Regions from separate parts of the Methylobacterium sp. GC_Met_2 genome, predicted to be linked through region 1. Evidence: predicted binding sites of a transcription regulator. Region 1 holds the regulator's gene; the other holds the start of a gene.
What was found. The regulator LexA, encoded in region 1, represses DNA repair genes until DNA is damaged. The targets are predictions, from matches to a motif close to TGTTCNNNNTGTGTTCNG.

Region 1 (7,588 bases):
CGGGGTCGGTGACAACCCAACCCCGACGCCAAGCGAATTCGTCAAACGAATCGCACCATGCGAAATCCAGGCCGTAGCCCGCGGTTCCCGGCCGGCGTCAGTCCTGCGGCGTCTGATCGCCGAGGCGAGCCAGGGTCTCGTCCCGACCGAGCACCGCCATCACGTCGAACAGGGGCGGGGAGGTGGTGCGGCCGGTGAGCGCCGCCCGCAGGGGCTGGGCCACCTGACCGAGCTTGCAGCCCGCTTCCTCCGCGTACTGGCGCACCGCGCCCTCGGTCGAGGCCGCGCTCCACGCGGGGAGCGCCTCCAAGGCCGGCTTCACGCCAGCGAGGCGCGCACGGCCCTCATCGGAGAGAAGCGCGCGGGCCTTGTCGTCGAGCCCCAACGGGCGCTGGGCGTAGAGGTAGTAGGCGCTGTCGAGGAGTTCGATCAGGGTCTTGGCCCGCTCCTTCAGCCCCGGCATGGCCAGGGTGAGCTTGTCCTTGAGATCCGGCGGCAGCGGCGCCGACAGGCCGCGCTCGGGCCCGACCTGCGGCAGGATCGTCTCGATCGCCGCGACGAGGTCGGCATCGGCGCTGCCGCGGATGTAGAGGCCGTTGAGGTTGGCGAGCTTGGCGAAGTCGAACCGGGCCGCGGAACGCCCCACCGAGCCGAGATCGAAGGCCGCGATCATCTCCTCGGTGGAGAACACCTCCTGGTCGCCATGGCTCCAGCCGAGCCGCACGAGGTAGTTGCGGAGCGCCGCCGGCAGGTAGCCGAGGTCGCGATAGGCCTCGACGCCGAGCGCCCCGTGGCGTTTCGAGAGCTTGGCCCCGTCCGCCCCGTGGATCAGCGGGATATGGGCCATCTTGGGGATGTCCCAGCCGAGCGCCGAGAAGATCTGGGCCTGGCGGGCGGCATTGGTGAGGTGGTCGTCGCCGCGGATCACCTGGGTGACGCCCATGTCGTGGTCGTCGACTACCACGGCGAGCATGTAAGTCGGGTTTCCGTCCGAGCGCAGCAGGACGAGATCGTCGAGATCCTTGTTGGCCCAGGTCACCCGACCCTGGACGGCGTCCTCCACCACGGTCTCACCCTCGGCGGGCGCGCGCAGACGGATCACCGGCTTGACACCGGCGGGCGCGTCGGACGGATCGCGGTCGCGCCAGCGGCCGTCGTAGCGCGGGGCCCGCCCCTCGGCACGGGCGCTGTCCCGCATCTGCGTGAGTTCCTCGGCGGTGGCGTAGCAATGATAGGCGCGCCCCGCGGCCAGCAACTCCTCGGCCACGGCGCGATGGCGCTCGGCGCGGGCGAACTGGAACACCACGTCGCCGTCCCAGTCGAGGCCCAGCCAAGTGAGCCCGTCGAGAATCGCGTCGATCGCGCCCTTGGTCGAGCGCTCCCGATCGGTGTCCTCGATGCGCAGCAGCATCCGGCCGCCCGTGTGGCGGGCATAGAGCCAGTTGAACAGCGCCGTGCGAGCCCCGCCGATATGCAGGTAGCCGGTGGGCGAGGGGGCGAAGCGCGTGACGACGGCTGAGGACATCGGTCCGGTATGTTCGGGGGCGAGGCGGGAAGCGCGAGACGGTGAGCGCGACACGGGCAGGCTCGAAAGGGCGCCCGTAGCACGAAGCGGCGCCTGTAGCACGGGGCCGCGGATGCGTTAAGAATCGCCCGGGGAATCACCCGGCCGCCGACGACAGGTCGCGCGGATCGAGGCAGGGGCAATGCGGCGGATCGGCGCGAGGCTGACGGGGGGCGCCCTTGTGCTCGCCGCCCCGCGTGCGCCCGCGCTTCCGGCTTTCCGGCATTGGGTGGCCGAGGGCCTTGCCCAGGAGGCCGAGCAGCGCCGCCTGTTCCCCTGGCTGGCGGTCGCCTTCGGGGCCGGGATCCTGCTGTATTTCGGGGTCGCGGACGGTACGCCCGTCCTGGCTGCCCCGCTGATCGGGGCCGCACTGGCACTCGCGCCTGTGCCGTTCCTGGGGGCGCGGCCGGTGGCGATGGCGCTGGCGCTCGCCGCGGGGTTCGCGTTCCTCGGCTTCGCGGCGGCGACCTGGCGTGTCGCGCAGGTGGCCGCGCCGATCCTGACACGGACCACGATCGGGCCGCTCACCGGGACGATCGAGGCACTCGACGAGCGCGAGGTCGGCGCCCGGCTGGTGATCCGGGTGGACAGCTTTGCCGGGCTCGGCCCGGAGGTGCGGCCGGCCCGGGTGCGCGTCTCGTTCCGCAAGACGCCGATCCCGCGGCCGGGCGAAACCATCGCGGCGACTGCGCGCCTCCTGCCGCCTCCGGAGGCGGCCCGGCCCGGCGGCTACGACTTCGCCCGGGACGCGTATTTTCAGGGGATCGGCGCGGTTGGCTCGCTCGTCGGCGCCGTCAAAATCCGAGCCCCCACGGAACCGCCGCCCCTGCGCCTGCGTCTCGCCGCGATGCTGGACGAGGCCCGCAACGTCCTGACCCGCCGGATCGCCGAGGCCGAGGGCGGCCAGGCGGGGGCGGTGGCGGCCGCCCTGGTGACCGGCAAGCGTGGGCTGATCGGCCCGGCCAGCAACGATGCCCTGCGCGCCGCCGGCATCTACCACGTGGTCTCGATCTCGGGCCTCCACATGGTACTGGCCGCTGGCGTGGTGTTCTGGCTGGTGCGGGCTTTCCTCGCATTGATCCCCCACTGCGCCGTGTTCTGGCCGATCAAGAAGATCGCGGCCGGCTTCGCCATGGTGGGGGTGAGCGGCTATTGCGCCTTCTCGGGCTGGGACATCGCCGCCGAGCGCTCGCTGATCATGACCCTGATCATGCTGGGCGCGATCCTCGCGGACCGACCCGCCCTGTCGATGCGCAACCTCGCAGTGGCCGCCCTGATCGCCCTGGCCCGCGAACCGGAAGGGCTGCTCGGCCCGAGCTTCCAGATGTCGTTCGGCGCGGTGGCCGGGTTGATCGCCTGTGCGCGGTTGATCGACGGGCGCCTGTTCGTGCGGCCCGGGGCGGGGCGAATCGGACGGCTCGTCGGGACCGGCCTCTCGGGGATCGTCGGCACCCTGGCCACGACCCTGGTGGCGCAGATCGCCACCGCCCCCTTCGCCACCTACCATTTCCAGACGGTCCAGCCCTTCGGCCTTATCGGTAACGCGCTGACCCTGCCGCTCGTCTCGCTGGTGGTGATGCCCTCGGCCGTGATCGGGTGCCTTGCCTATCCCTTCGCCCTCGACCGGCCGGTCTGGTGGCTGATGGGGCAGGCGGTGGGCGGTATGCTGGCGATCTCGCATTGGATCGCCGGGTTCGAGCGGGCCAGCGTGGTGGTGCCAGCCTTCGGCACCGGGGCTCTCGCCGCCCTCACGACAGCGCTGCTCCTGGCGACGCTACCGGTTTCGCAGATCCGCTGGTTTGCCCTGCCGCCCATCCTGCTCGGTCTCGGCCTGATGGTCCACCCGGAGCACCACGATCTCTATGTCGACCGGCAGGGCTGGGGTGCCGCGGTCCGTGGCCCGGATGGACAGCTCGCGATCCTCGGCAGCCCTTCGGGCTTCGTGCTGGAGCAATGGCTGAAGGCGGATGGCGACGGGCGGCGGCTCGACCGCAGCTCCGGCGCGGCGCCCGGCGGTCGCTGCGACCGGCTCGGCTGTACCGCGCTTCTCCCGGACGGACGGGCCGTCGCCCTGGTCCGCGACCGGCGCGCCTTCCCAGAGGATTGCGCCCGGGCCACGGTGCTGATCACGAGCCTCATGGCGCCGCCGACCTGCGCGGGGCCTCTGGTGATCGACCGCCGGGTGCTGGCCACGCACGGGGCCGTCGCTCTGCGTGCTGTTGGAAACGGGTTTACCGTACGCAGCGCCCACGGTGACGACCGGTCCGCCCCCTGGCGTCCGAGGCCTGCCCATACGAATCTCGAACCGACGGCGGATCCCCCCATCGCGGCGGCCGGCGGCATGGCGCAGCCCGAAACGCTGCAGGCCCCGGCGGCGGACGTCGCGATCGACGCCCCCGCCGAACCCCTTCAGTAGCGGCGAACGAGGCTCACCAGCCGCCCCTGGATCTGGACCCGATCGGGGCCCAGAACGCGCGTTTCGTAGGCTGGGTTGGCAGCCTCCAGGGCGATCGAAGAGCCGCGGCGGCGCAGGCGCTTGAGCGTCGCCTCCTCGTCGTCGATCAGCGCCACGATGATGTCGCCGGTATTGGCGGTGTCCTGCTTGCGGATCACCACGAGGTCGCCGTCGAGGATCCCTGCTTCGACCATCGAATCGCCGCGCACCTCCAGGGCGTAGTGCTCGCCGCCCGCGAGGAAGTCCGGCGAGAGCGTGATGGCATGGCTCTGGTTCTGGATCGCCGAGACCGGCGTCCCGGCCGCGATCCGACCCATGACGGGGATCGAGATGGCCCGGCCGGAATCGTCGATCATCCGTGCGCTCGCCTGCATGGGAGGCGTCGCCGGCTGTCGGGACTTTCCGCCCTCAACCACGCTCGGGGTGAAGCGGCGCGGCTCCGGAGTGGGTGCCGCCGCCTGCGCCATGCTTTCGGGGATGCGGATCACCTCGATGGCGCGCGCCCGATTCGGCAGCCGGCGCAGGAAGCCGCGCTCCTCCAAGGCCGTGATCAGCCGGTGGATGCCCGATTTCGACTTGAGATCGAGCGCATCCTTCATCTCGTCGAAGGAGGGGGGAACGCCGCATTCCTGAACGCGGCTCTGGATGAACCGCAGGAGGTCAAGCTGCTTGCGCGTGAGCATCGACGGGGGCCTCGCGGCTTTGCGGACCGCCCCGAGGCGGCCTCTGAAACAAATCGCGAACAGGTTAAACGTTCCGCAAGTGTTCTGCAAGCACGTTATGGCCACGCTGTCGGGTCGATCGGCGATCGTGTCGATCCGCGGCCGGTTCGAACGCGGTGCGCCTACGGCCAGCCGCACCGAAGTTGCCACACTCCTTCGTGCCGGTCAGGCCTCCTAGTCCGGAACCGGGACATGCCGAACTCGTGCGACGCGGTGGGGCCGGACGCCAGGGGGCTGTGAGCGCCCGGCGCGGGCGATGCGAACCACAAACGCATTGACGGCGCAAGCGGAGCCGTTTCAATGCACCTTGCGCCTCGCCGGGGAGCGCAGCGGGGCGATATCGGGCTTGGGATGACGAGGATGCGAAAGCGCGCGGCTCCAGGGCCCCTCCGGCTCTCCCTCGGCGCCCTGATCCTGGGTTCGGCGCTTGCCGGCTGCACCACCGGGTTCGCCTACATCTCCCGGAACTACGTGGCGCTCACGCCGCAGGTGGTCACGATCGGCTGCAAGGAACCCTACGAGGTCTACGACAACCGGCAGCTGCGCCGGATGCTGGTCGTATCCAACGCCCTGCGCGAATATGCCGGCTGCAACCTGAGTGAAGTCCGCATCGATCCGGAGCCGGGCGCGACCCGGGTGACGCGCTTCCGCACGGCCGCCCGCGCCTATCTCGACGAGACCGTGCGCGAGGATTGCCGGATCACCGGCGAGACCGTGTTCGATTCCCTGAAATCGGAGTTCGCCTACGCCTGCGACGCGCCGGTCGAGCGGCGCGGAACGGTGGTGCCGCGTCTGCCGGGCCGCAACCCGGGTGCAGCCCAACGCTGAGCCCGCCCGCTCAGGTCCCCGGCTTCGGGAAGGTGCGTTCGGTCGCGTCGCCGGCTGCCGCCAGGAGGGCACGCGCGAAGGCGCGGGCCTCGGCCCGGTCCAGCACGATGGCCGCGGTAACCGGCCCGCCGCCGAGATCGGACAGGGCGAGTTCCAGCCGCACCCCATCGGGCACGGCGCTCGCCTGAAGGCTCCAGCCCGAGCCCCGATCCGTGCTCTGTGCCATCGCATACTCCTCCCGCGTGTCGGGAAAACGCCGCAGGCGTCCGCCGGAACCGCCCTGGCCCGGGGCTGTTCCCGAGCCGTGCCCAGCGCCTCCCTGCCTCGCCTGAACGCGTTCCTCAAGACCGCAGGCCCCGGACTCGTCGTGATGCTTGCCGACACGGATGTCGGAAGCCTGATTACGGCGGCCCAGAGCGGCGCCCGCTGGGGCTACTCGCTGCTGCTCCTGCAGATCCTGCTGATCCCGATCCTGTACGTCGTCCAGGAGCTGACGGTCCGGCTCGGCACCGCCACGGGGCGTGGCCATGGCGAGCTGATCCGCGCGCGTTACGGGCCGGTCTGGGCCTGGATCTCCTATGGTGGCCTCGTGGTCGCCGGGATCGGCGCCATCGTCACGGAATTCTCCGGCATTGCGGGGATCGGCGACCTGTTCGGGGTACCGCGGCTCGTGAGCCTCGGATTGCCGGCCCTTCTGCTCCTCGGGCTCGTCTTCACCGGCGGCTACCGGCGCGTCGAGGTCGTGGCTCTGGCGGTCGGCCTGTTCGAGCTGGTCTTCATCGGCCTCGCCATCGCGGCGCGGCCGAACCTGGGCGAGATCGCCACGTCTTTTGCCCACATACCGCTCGGCGACGGTCAGTACCGGGTGCTGATCGCCGCCAATATTGGAGCGGTGATCATGCCGTGGATGATATTCTACCAGCAATCGGCGATCGTCGACAAAGGCCTCGGCTGGGACCACGCGCGCAACTCGCGGATCGACACCCTCGTGGGAGCGGTGATCTCGCAATGCGTGATGGGGGCGATCCTGATCGCGGCCGCCGCCACGATCGGCAAGGCCGGGCAGGGGACCAAGGAGGGCCTGCAGACCGTGGGCGACCTCGCGGGCGCCTTCACGCCCGCGCTGGGGCCGTGGCTCGGGCAGGTGGTGTTCGGGGTCGGGATCATCGCGGCGGCCTTCGTGGCGCTGAACGTGGTCGCCCTCGCGCTGGCCTGGGGTTTCGGCGACGTGATGGGAAAGCCGCACTCCCTAGAGCAATCGCCCCGGGAGGCGCCGGCCTTCTACGGCGCCTTCGCGCTGGTGGTGGCGGCCGGCGCGGTAGCTGTCCAGCTCGTGCCGAATCTGGTTGCGCTCAACATCGCCGTGGAAGTGATGAACGCCCTACTTCTGCCACTCGCGCTCGGCTTCCTGATCCTGCTCGCCACCCGCGCCCTGCCGGAGGGCAAGCGTGTCGAGGGCGCCTACAAGTGGGTGGTCTACGTCGTCTCGGGCGTCACCATCGCCTTCGCGCTGGTCGGTGTGCTCGACGCGGTCGGCCTGCTTTGAGGCGATTGACGCGCGCGGCCCGATGAGGTCTCCCCCGGGTCTTCCGAGACGGTGGAGTCGACACATGCAAGAGATCTGGTTCCGTACGGGCGAGGCCACGGTGCTGGCGGCCGAGGGCCAGTACACCGACGCGATGCCGGAGGTGCTGATCGGCTCCGTCCGCGGTCCGGTGGGTCAGGCCTTCGCGTCGATGATGGGGCAAGTGCAGGGCCACACCCGCATGTTCGTGGTCCGCGACCTCAACCAGCTCGTGCGCCCGGCCACGATGATGACCACCAAGGCCACCATCCACACGGCCGAGTATGTCGAGCTGCTCGGCGGCGTGGTCCAGGCCGCCACCGGCGACGCGATCGTAGATTGCATCATCGAGGGCGTGCTGCCGAAGGACGGGCTCGACGAGTTGTGCATGATCATCATGATCTGGCTCGACCCGCGCTGCGCCGAGGACGACGACCTCGACCAGAAGGACCTCT
Region 2 (7,588 bases), on a different contig from region 1:
TCGGGGATATCGTGGACGGCTGGCAGCTGCGCTCCGGCTGGTACTGGCCGCAGGAGCACAACGACGTCGTCCAGAAGCTGCTGCGCAAGGTCCGCAAGGGCGCCAAGGTCGTCTACCTGCCGGGCAACCACGACGAATTCCTGCGCGACTACGTCGGCATGAATTTCGGCGGCATCGAAGTCTCCGAGACCGCGATTCACGAGGCCGCCGACGGGAAGCGCTACCTCGTGATCCACGGCGACCAGTTCGACATGGTGGTGCGCCACTCGCCCTGGCTCGCCCATCTCGGCGACGGGGCCTACACGCTGGCGCTGTCCCTCAACACGCTGCTCAACAAGATGCGCCGCCGGGTCGGACTGTCCTACTGGTCGCTCTCGGCCTGGGCGAAGCTGCGGGTGAAGAACGCCGTGAGCTTCATCGGCCGGTTCGAGACGATCCTGGCCGAGGAGGCGCGCCGACAGGGCGCCGACGGGGTGATCTGCGGCCACATCCACCACGCGGCCGATCGGCCGATCGGCGAGTTGCGCTACCTCAACACCGGCGATTGGGTCGAATCCTGCACCGGGCTGGTGGAGCATTACGACGGCCGCATGGAGGTGCTGCACTATCCGAGCCTGCTGCGTGCCCGCGCGGCCGAGACCGTGCCGCAGGCGGTCCCGGGCCGGCGCGCGGTGGCGTGAGGGCTCGACCGTGAAGCTCCTGATCGCCAGCGATGCGTGGCATCCGCAGGTCAACGGCGTGGTGCGCTCCCTGGAGCAGATGGTCCGCCGGGCCCCAGAGCACGGCTTCGCGACCACGATGCTGACGGCGGCGGATTTCCCCTCGCTGCCGATGCCGGGCTACCCGGAGATCCGCCTCGCCTATGCGGGACGGGAGCGGGTGGCGGCGCGCTGGCGGGCGGAGCGGCCGACCCATGTCCACATCGCGACCGAGGGTCCGGTGGGATACGCGGCGCGGCGGCACTGCCTGTCGCACGGCCTGCCGTTCACCACGAGCTATCACACGCGCTTCCCGGAATACCTCGCCGCCCGCCTGCCCGTGCCGGAGGCGTGGTCCTACGCTTATCTGCGCCGCTTCCACGGGGCCGCCCGCGGCACGATGGTCAGCACGGCCTCGCTCCAGAGCGAGTTGGAGGCCCGGGGCTTCACCCACATGATGCGCTGGACGCGCGGGGTCGACACCGAGCGGTTCCGCCCCGCCAAGCCCGGCGCACCGCCGCCCGAGGAACTCGCCGATCTGCCGCGACCGCTGTTCCTCTATGTCGGCCGGCTGGCGGTGGAGAAGAACATCGCGGCCTTCCTGAATCTCGATCTGCCGGGCACCAAGATCGTGGTCGGTGACGGGCCGGACCGGGGGCGACTCCAGAGCCTGGCGCCGGCGGCCCGGTTCCTCGGGACCCGGACGGGGTCGGCGCTCTCGGCGATCTACGCGGCCTGCGACGTGTTCGTGTTCCCGAGCCTGACCGACACGTTCGGGATCGTGCTGCTGGAGGCGCTGGCCTGCGGCCTGCCGGTGGCGGCCTTCCCGGTGCCGGGCCCGAACGACGTGATCGGGGGCACGCGGGTGGGCATTCTCGATCAGGACCTGCGGGTCGCCGCCCTCGCCGCCCTCGACCTGTCCCGGGCCGAGTGCAGGGCCGAGGCCCTGCGCCGGGGTTGGGAGGTGAGCGCGCGCCAGTTCTTCGGCAACATCATCGAAGCCCATGGCGGCGAGCGCCTTGCCCGGGACGCCGCCTGAACGGGTTTTCAAGGGGCTTGCCCTTTGGTGGCTCGGCAGGGCAAAGCCCGGTGGCAGGAGGCTGCCCTGCACCTGCAAAAGGTCGGAAACCTTTTGAAACCGTGACGTTCGCGATCCCACGGAAGAGGGCGATGGCGCGCCCGTTCGATCCGTCCCGCGCCGCAGCCTATCCGGTGGCGATCGGCTGCGATGAGGTTGGCCGCGGTGCCCTGTGCGGCCCAGTCGTGGTCGCGGCGGTCTGGTTCGATCCAGCGGCGCTCCCGCCCGACTTGCTCGCCGCCCTCGACGACAGCAAGCGCCTCCCCGAGCCCGAGCGTGAGCAGCTCGCCCCCTTGATCCGCGCGCACGCCCGCGTCGCCGTTTCGGCCGGCTCCCGGGCGCTGATCGACCGCGTCAACATCCGCGCCGCGACCCTCGACGCCATGGCGCGCGCAGTGGACCGACTGGGCATCGCGGCGCCGGTCCTGGTCGATGGCCGCGACGCGCTGCCCGGACTGCCCAGCCGGGCGGTGGTCGGCGGGGACCGGCTGGTGCCGCAGATCGCCGCCGCCGCGATCGTCGCCAAGGTGTTTCGCGACACGCTGATGCGGCGCCTCGCCCTGCGCCACCCCGGCTACGGCTGGGAGCGTAATGTCGGCTACGGGACCGCTCTCCACCGGGCCGGCCTGACCAGCCTCGGCCGAAGCCCGCACCATCGGCTGAGTTTCACCCGTGGGTTCGATCCGGCACCCTGACGTGCTTCCCAGGGCTCCGCCCTGAACCCGCGCGAGGTCTCGACCTTTCGAAACCGGGGTTTTCCCGAACGGGTTGAACGGGCGCTTAAAACAAATTCAGCTGCGCCCCCGGCTTGCGAAAGACTTCCCGGTTCAGTCCCATCCGGCCGAATGCGTAGCCGAGCCGTGTCCCGGAGAGCCGGACGCGCTGGCCGATCATCGCCGCGTAGGCACCCTCGCCGCGGAAGCGATGACCGAAACGGGGATCGTTCTCGCGGCCACCCCGGGCCTGCCGGAGCAGCGCGAAGGCGCGGGCCTGTCGCTCCGGATAGTGCTCGGTGAACCAATCGGCCACTAGGTCGGCGACTTCGCCCGGGAGTCGCAGCAGGGCATGGCCGATCCGGCTCGCGCCGTGCTCCCGGGCGCGGGCGAGGATGGACTCGATCTCGTGGTCGGTCAGCCCCGGGATGATCGGGGAGACGTTGACCATCACGGGCACCCCCGCTTCGCTCAGGCGCGCCATCGCGGCGAGACGCTTCTCGGGCCGGGGCGCCCGGGGATCGAGCCGTCGGGCGAGGGCCGGATCGAGGGTCGGCAGCGAGATCGCAACGAGGGCGAGGTTGTCGGCAGCCATCTCGGCCAGGAGGTCGAGATCGCGCAGGACGAGGTCGGATTTCGTGGTGATGCCGACCGGATGCCGGGTGTCCCGCAGAACCTCCAGCACAGCCCGGGTGATGCGGTGGGTGCGCTCGGCCGGCTGGTAGGGATCGGTGGCCGTGCCCAGCGCGATCGTGTCCGGGCGGTATCCCGGCGCCGCGAGTTCGCGCCGGAGCAGCCGGGCGGCGTCCGGCTTGGCAAAGATCCGCGATTCGAAATCGAGCCCCGGCGACAGTCCCAGGAAGGCATGGGTCGGCCGCGCATAGCAGTAGATGCAGCCGTGCTCGCATCCGCGATACGGATTGATCGAGCGATCGAACGGTATGTCGGGCGAAGTGTTGCGGGCGATGATCCGGGCGGATCGTTCCGGCGTCACCTGCGTACGGAGGGGAGCGGGATCGTCGGCCGTCCAGTCGGGGTCGTGAAACACCTCGCGCTGCGCCGCTTCGAAACGGCCGGTGGGGTTGGACGTGGACCCGCGCCCGCGCCGCCCGGCCTCAGGGGGCGTGCTGGCGGCGAGCCGCTGCACACCCGCTGGTCTCGACCCGCCCCGCGAACCCAAGACGTTGTCCGCCATGATGACGCCCTCTGTTTCACGTGAAACATAGAGAGAACATCGCGCTGGGGAACGCCTGTTTTTCGGGCAACCCCCACATCTGTGCGTTTCTTGGTAACACCCCGACCTTCCGGCGACGCAGGAATGGTTTACGGCAGCGCAAAATCGTCTATGCGCGCGCTCATGCTCTCTGCGGTGACCTACCTGGCCAACCCGGCCCATCCGGACGCGATCGATCGCTTGGCCGACACGCTCGGCGTGCTCGTCTCCGGCGTCGCCGGTGGCCTGATCGGCGATGCGGTGATCGTGACGGGTCGCGCCAGCGACGCCGTGGCGGCCGTCGCCGAGGCGACTGGCGCGGTCTTGGTCGTCCACGCCGGCGACAGCCCCTACACGGCGGGCGCCGCATTGGCGCGTCGGGACTGGATCCTGTGCCTCGAGGCCGGGGATGTCCCCGCCGAGGGCTGGATTCGGACCCTCGACCGCTTCGTCGGCACCGCCCGCCCGGAGACCGGCCTCGGCCGCCTGCACCGCCCGGCCGCCGGCTGGCGTGCGCGCCTGGTCGGCCGGGCCGAGATCCTGACAGGCGCCCGCAGAGCCAGGGCGGGCGATGTGGTCCGGCGCGAGGCGCTGCGGAGCGGACCGGTCTTCACCGCGCGTCTCAAGGTTCGGCCGCTGATTGCCCGTATCGATCGGGCATAAGCGGGAGGATATTGCATACCGCCACGTTGTTGTCCGTTGATCCGCCTCTACAACTCTCAGTCAATGGCAAAGGATTTGCGGCATCTCCCGGTGCGGGAGGGACCGCCTGCCCGCTGCGCCCTGGGAGGATGTTGCGATGGATGCGTCGGGCCTGATGGGGCGGAAATCCGTCGACGACATCATCGAAAGCGGCGAGGGCGAGCAGCAACTCTCGAAGTCGCTCGGCGCGCTGTCGATCACCGCGATGGGCATCGGCGCCATCATCGGCGCCGGCATCTTCGTGCTGACCGGCACGGCTGCCGCGCAATATGCCGGTCCGGGGATCATGCTGTCCTTCGTGCTCGGCGGCATCGCCTGCGCGTTCGTCGGCCTGTGCTACTCCGAGATGGCGGCGCTGATCCCGGTGGCGGGGTCGAGCTACACCTACACCTACGCGACGCTGGGCGAATTCTTCGCGTGGCTGATCGGCTGGGATCTCATTTTGGAATACGCCATGGGGGCGGCCACCGTGGCGGTGGGCTGGTCGGGCTACGTCACCAGCATCCTGAAGGATGTCGGGATCGCGATCCCGGCGCAGTTCGCGCACGCGCCCGGCACGCCGATCGACGGCGGGGGCACCGCCCTGTTCAACCTGCCGGCGGTGCTGATCGTGGCGCTGATCACGCTTCTGCTGATGCGCGGCACCAAGGAATCGGCCCGCTTCAACAACGTCATGGTGGCGGTGAAGCTGACCGTCGTGGTGGCCTTCATCGCGCTGGGCTGGGGCCATGTGGACACGGCGCACTGGACCCCGCTGATCCCGGAGAACGACGGCACCTTCGGGCATTACGGCTACAGCGGCATCCTGCGCGGCGCGGGCGTGGTGTTCTTCGCCTTCATCGGCTTCGACGCGGTCTCCACCGCGGCCCAGGAGGCGCGCAAGCCCCAGAAGGACATGCCGATCGGCATTCTGGGCTCGCTCGTCGTCTGCACCATCCTGTACGTTCTGGTGGCGGCCGTGCTCACCGGGCTGGTTCCCTACAAGGATCTGAACGTCCCCGATCCGATCGCCAAGGGCGTCGACGTGATCGGCATCGGCTGGTTCGCCATCCTGATCAAGCTCGGGGCGCTCACCGGCCTGACCACCGTGATCCTCGTGCTGCTCTACGGCCAGAGCCGGATCTTCTTCACCATGGCGCAGGACGGCCTGCTGCCGAAGATGTTCGCCCACGTCCATCCGACCTACCAGACGCCCTATCGCAGCCAGGCGCTGATCGGCGCCGCGGTCGCCGTGGTGGCGGCTTTGGTGCCGATCAACATCCTGGGCGAGATGGTCAGCATCGGGACGCTCGCGGCCTTCATCCTGGTCTGCGGCTCGGTGATCTACCTGCGCCGGACCAACCGGAACATGAAGCGCCCGTTTCGGGCACCGGCCGTGCCGATGGTGCCGATCCTCGGCATCCTGTTCTGCCTCCTGCTCATGGCCGGCCTGCCGCTCGATACGTGGCTGCGGCTGGTGATCTGGATGGCGATCGGGCTCGTCGTCTACTTCTTTTATGGGCGCAAGCACTCGGTCCTGCGCCGCAAGGAGGGGACCACGGCGTAGCGCCGTTCGCAGTGGCCGACGCGCTGGCTCAAAGCACGACGCGCCTCTCCCTCCCCCCTTTGCGGGGGAGGGTGGCCCCTGCGTCAGCAGTAGTCGGGAGAGGGGAGCCCGGCTTCAGAAGGGGGCGCGGCTGGCGGGACAGGCAGAACTTGGTCCTGCACCGTCGCTCCCCTCTCCCGACCCCTTTCGGGGCCACCCTCTCCCGCATAGGGGAGAGGGAAATTCCCGCGCCTCACACCGTGATGCTGGCCCCCCGCCTCAGATGCTCGTCGAGCCGCGGCATGATCTCCACGAAGTTGCAGGGGCGGTGCCGGTAGTCGAGCTGCTGCGCCAGGATCCCGTCCCAAGCATCCCGGCAGGCCCCGGGGGAGCCCGGCAGCACGAACACGTAGGTCGCCCGCGCAACCCCGGCGGTGGCCCGCGATTGCAGGGTCGAGGTGCCGATCTTGTCGTAGGAGATGCGGTGGAAGACGGCGGAAAAGCCGTCCATGCGCTTCTCGAACAGCGGCTCCAGCGCCTCCGGGGTCACGTCGCGCCCGGTGAAGCCCGTGCCGCCCGTGGTCAGCACCACATCGATACCCGGATCGCGCAGCCATGCCTCGACCTGGCCTCGGATCGCCGGGACCTCGTCCGGCACGATGGACCGGGCCGCGAGGCGGTGGCCCGCCTCCGTCAGGCGCTCGACCAGCGTGTCGCCGGATCGGTCGTCCTCCGGGCGGCGGGTGTCCGACACGGTCAGCACCGCGATCGACAGGGGGATGAAGGCGCGCGGGGCGGGCTGGTCGGCCATGGATCGGGTCTCCGGGACAGGCGACCGATATGGGCCCGCCGCTTCGGCTTGTCGCCCCCAGGCGGTCGCACGCGCCCCCTTGCGGCGGAAGGCAAACTCGGTTGTGCTCTGCCGATCCTCCGGAGACTCTATCCGATGCACATGTACGGCAACTGGCGCTCGGCCGCCGCCTTCCGGGTGCGGATCGCCCTCAAGCTCAAGGGCATCGCCTACGAGGAGACCTTCATCGACCTCGATGCGGGCGACCAGCACAAGCCGGAATTCCGGGCGATCAACCCGCAGGGCGCGGTCCCGGCCTTGTTCGACGGGGACGGGCCGCCGCTCACCCAGTCCCTCGCGATCCTGGATTATCTGGAGGAGACGCAGGGCGGCGTGCGCCTCTTGCCCGAGGAGCCCCGGGCGCGGGCGCGGGCGCGCTCGCTGGCGCAGGTCGTCGCCTGCGACACGCACCCCCTCTACGTGCCGCGGGTCCGTACCTTCCTGATGGAGCATTACGACCTGCCCCGGGAGCGGATGCTCGACTTCCTGCGCAACGCGTTCGAGACCGGCCTGCGGACCCTGGAGACGCGCCTCGCCAACGAGCCCGGAACCGGCCGGTTCTGCCAGGGCGACGCGGTGAGCCACGCCGATCTTTGTCTCGTGAGCCTCTGGGTCGGGACCGGTATCTTCGGCGTGGATACGGCGGCCTATCCGACCGTCGGGCGGATCGCTGCGGAATGCCTCGCCTTGCCGGCGGTGGCCGAGGCCCATCCCCTGCGTCAGCCCGGCGCTCCGCAGGCGTGACCCGGGACGCGCGACGCGGGCGCGCGTGGCTTCGTCACGCGTGGCTTCGTTGCGCGTGATCTTGG

Region 2: the regulator LexA is predicted to act here: its motif matches at 3,706-3,723, upstream of OXS49_RS26265 (PA0069 family radical SAM protein).

The regions. Positions count from the first base shown of each region.
Region 1 is NZ_JALNUM010000017.1:6,484-14,071, reverse strand. Features, by position in the region: gene gltX (glutamate--tRNA ligase) at 98-1,525, opposite strand; gene OXS49_RS08750 (ComEC/Rec2 family competence protein) at 1,707-3,980, shown strand; gene lexA (transcriptional repressor LexA) at 3,974-4,702, opposite strand; gene OXS49_RS08740 (hypothetical protein) at 5,102-5,569, shown strand; gene OXS49_RS08735 (hypothetical protein) at 5,580-5,795, opposite strand; gene OXS49_RS08730 (divalent metal cation transporter) at 5,874-7,115, shown strand; gene fae (formaldehyde-activating enzyme) at 7,180-7,588, shown strand, end outside.
Region 2 is NZ_JALNUM010000107.1:9,967-17,554, reverse strand. Features, by position in the region: gene OXS49_RS26280 (UDP-2,3-diacylglucosamine diphosphatase) at 1-680, shown strand, start outside; gene OXS49_RS26275 (glycosyltransferase family 1 protein) at 691-1,737, shown strand; gene OXS49_RS26270 (ribonuclease HII) at 1,869-2,471, shown strand; gene OXS49_RS26265 (PA0069 family radical SAM protein) at 2,557-3,684, opposite strand; gene OXS49_RS26260 (hypothetical protein) at 3,835-4,365, shown strand; gene OXS49_RS26255 (amino acid permease) at 4,502-5,950, shown strand; gene moaB (molybdenum cofactor biosynthesis protein B) at 6,183-6,740, opposite strand; gene maiA (maleylacetoacetate isomerase) at 6,876-7,523, shown strand.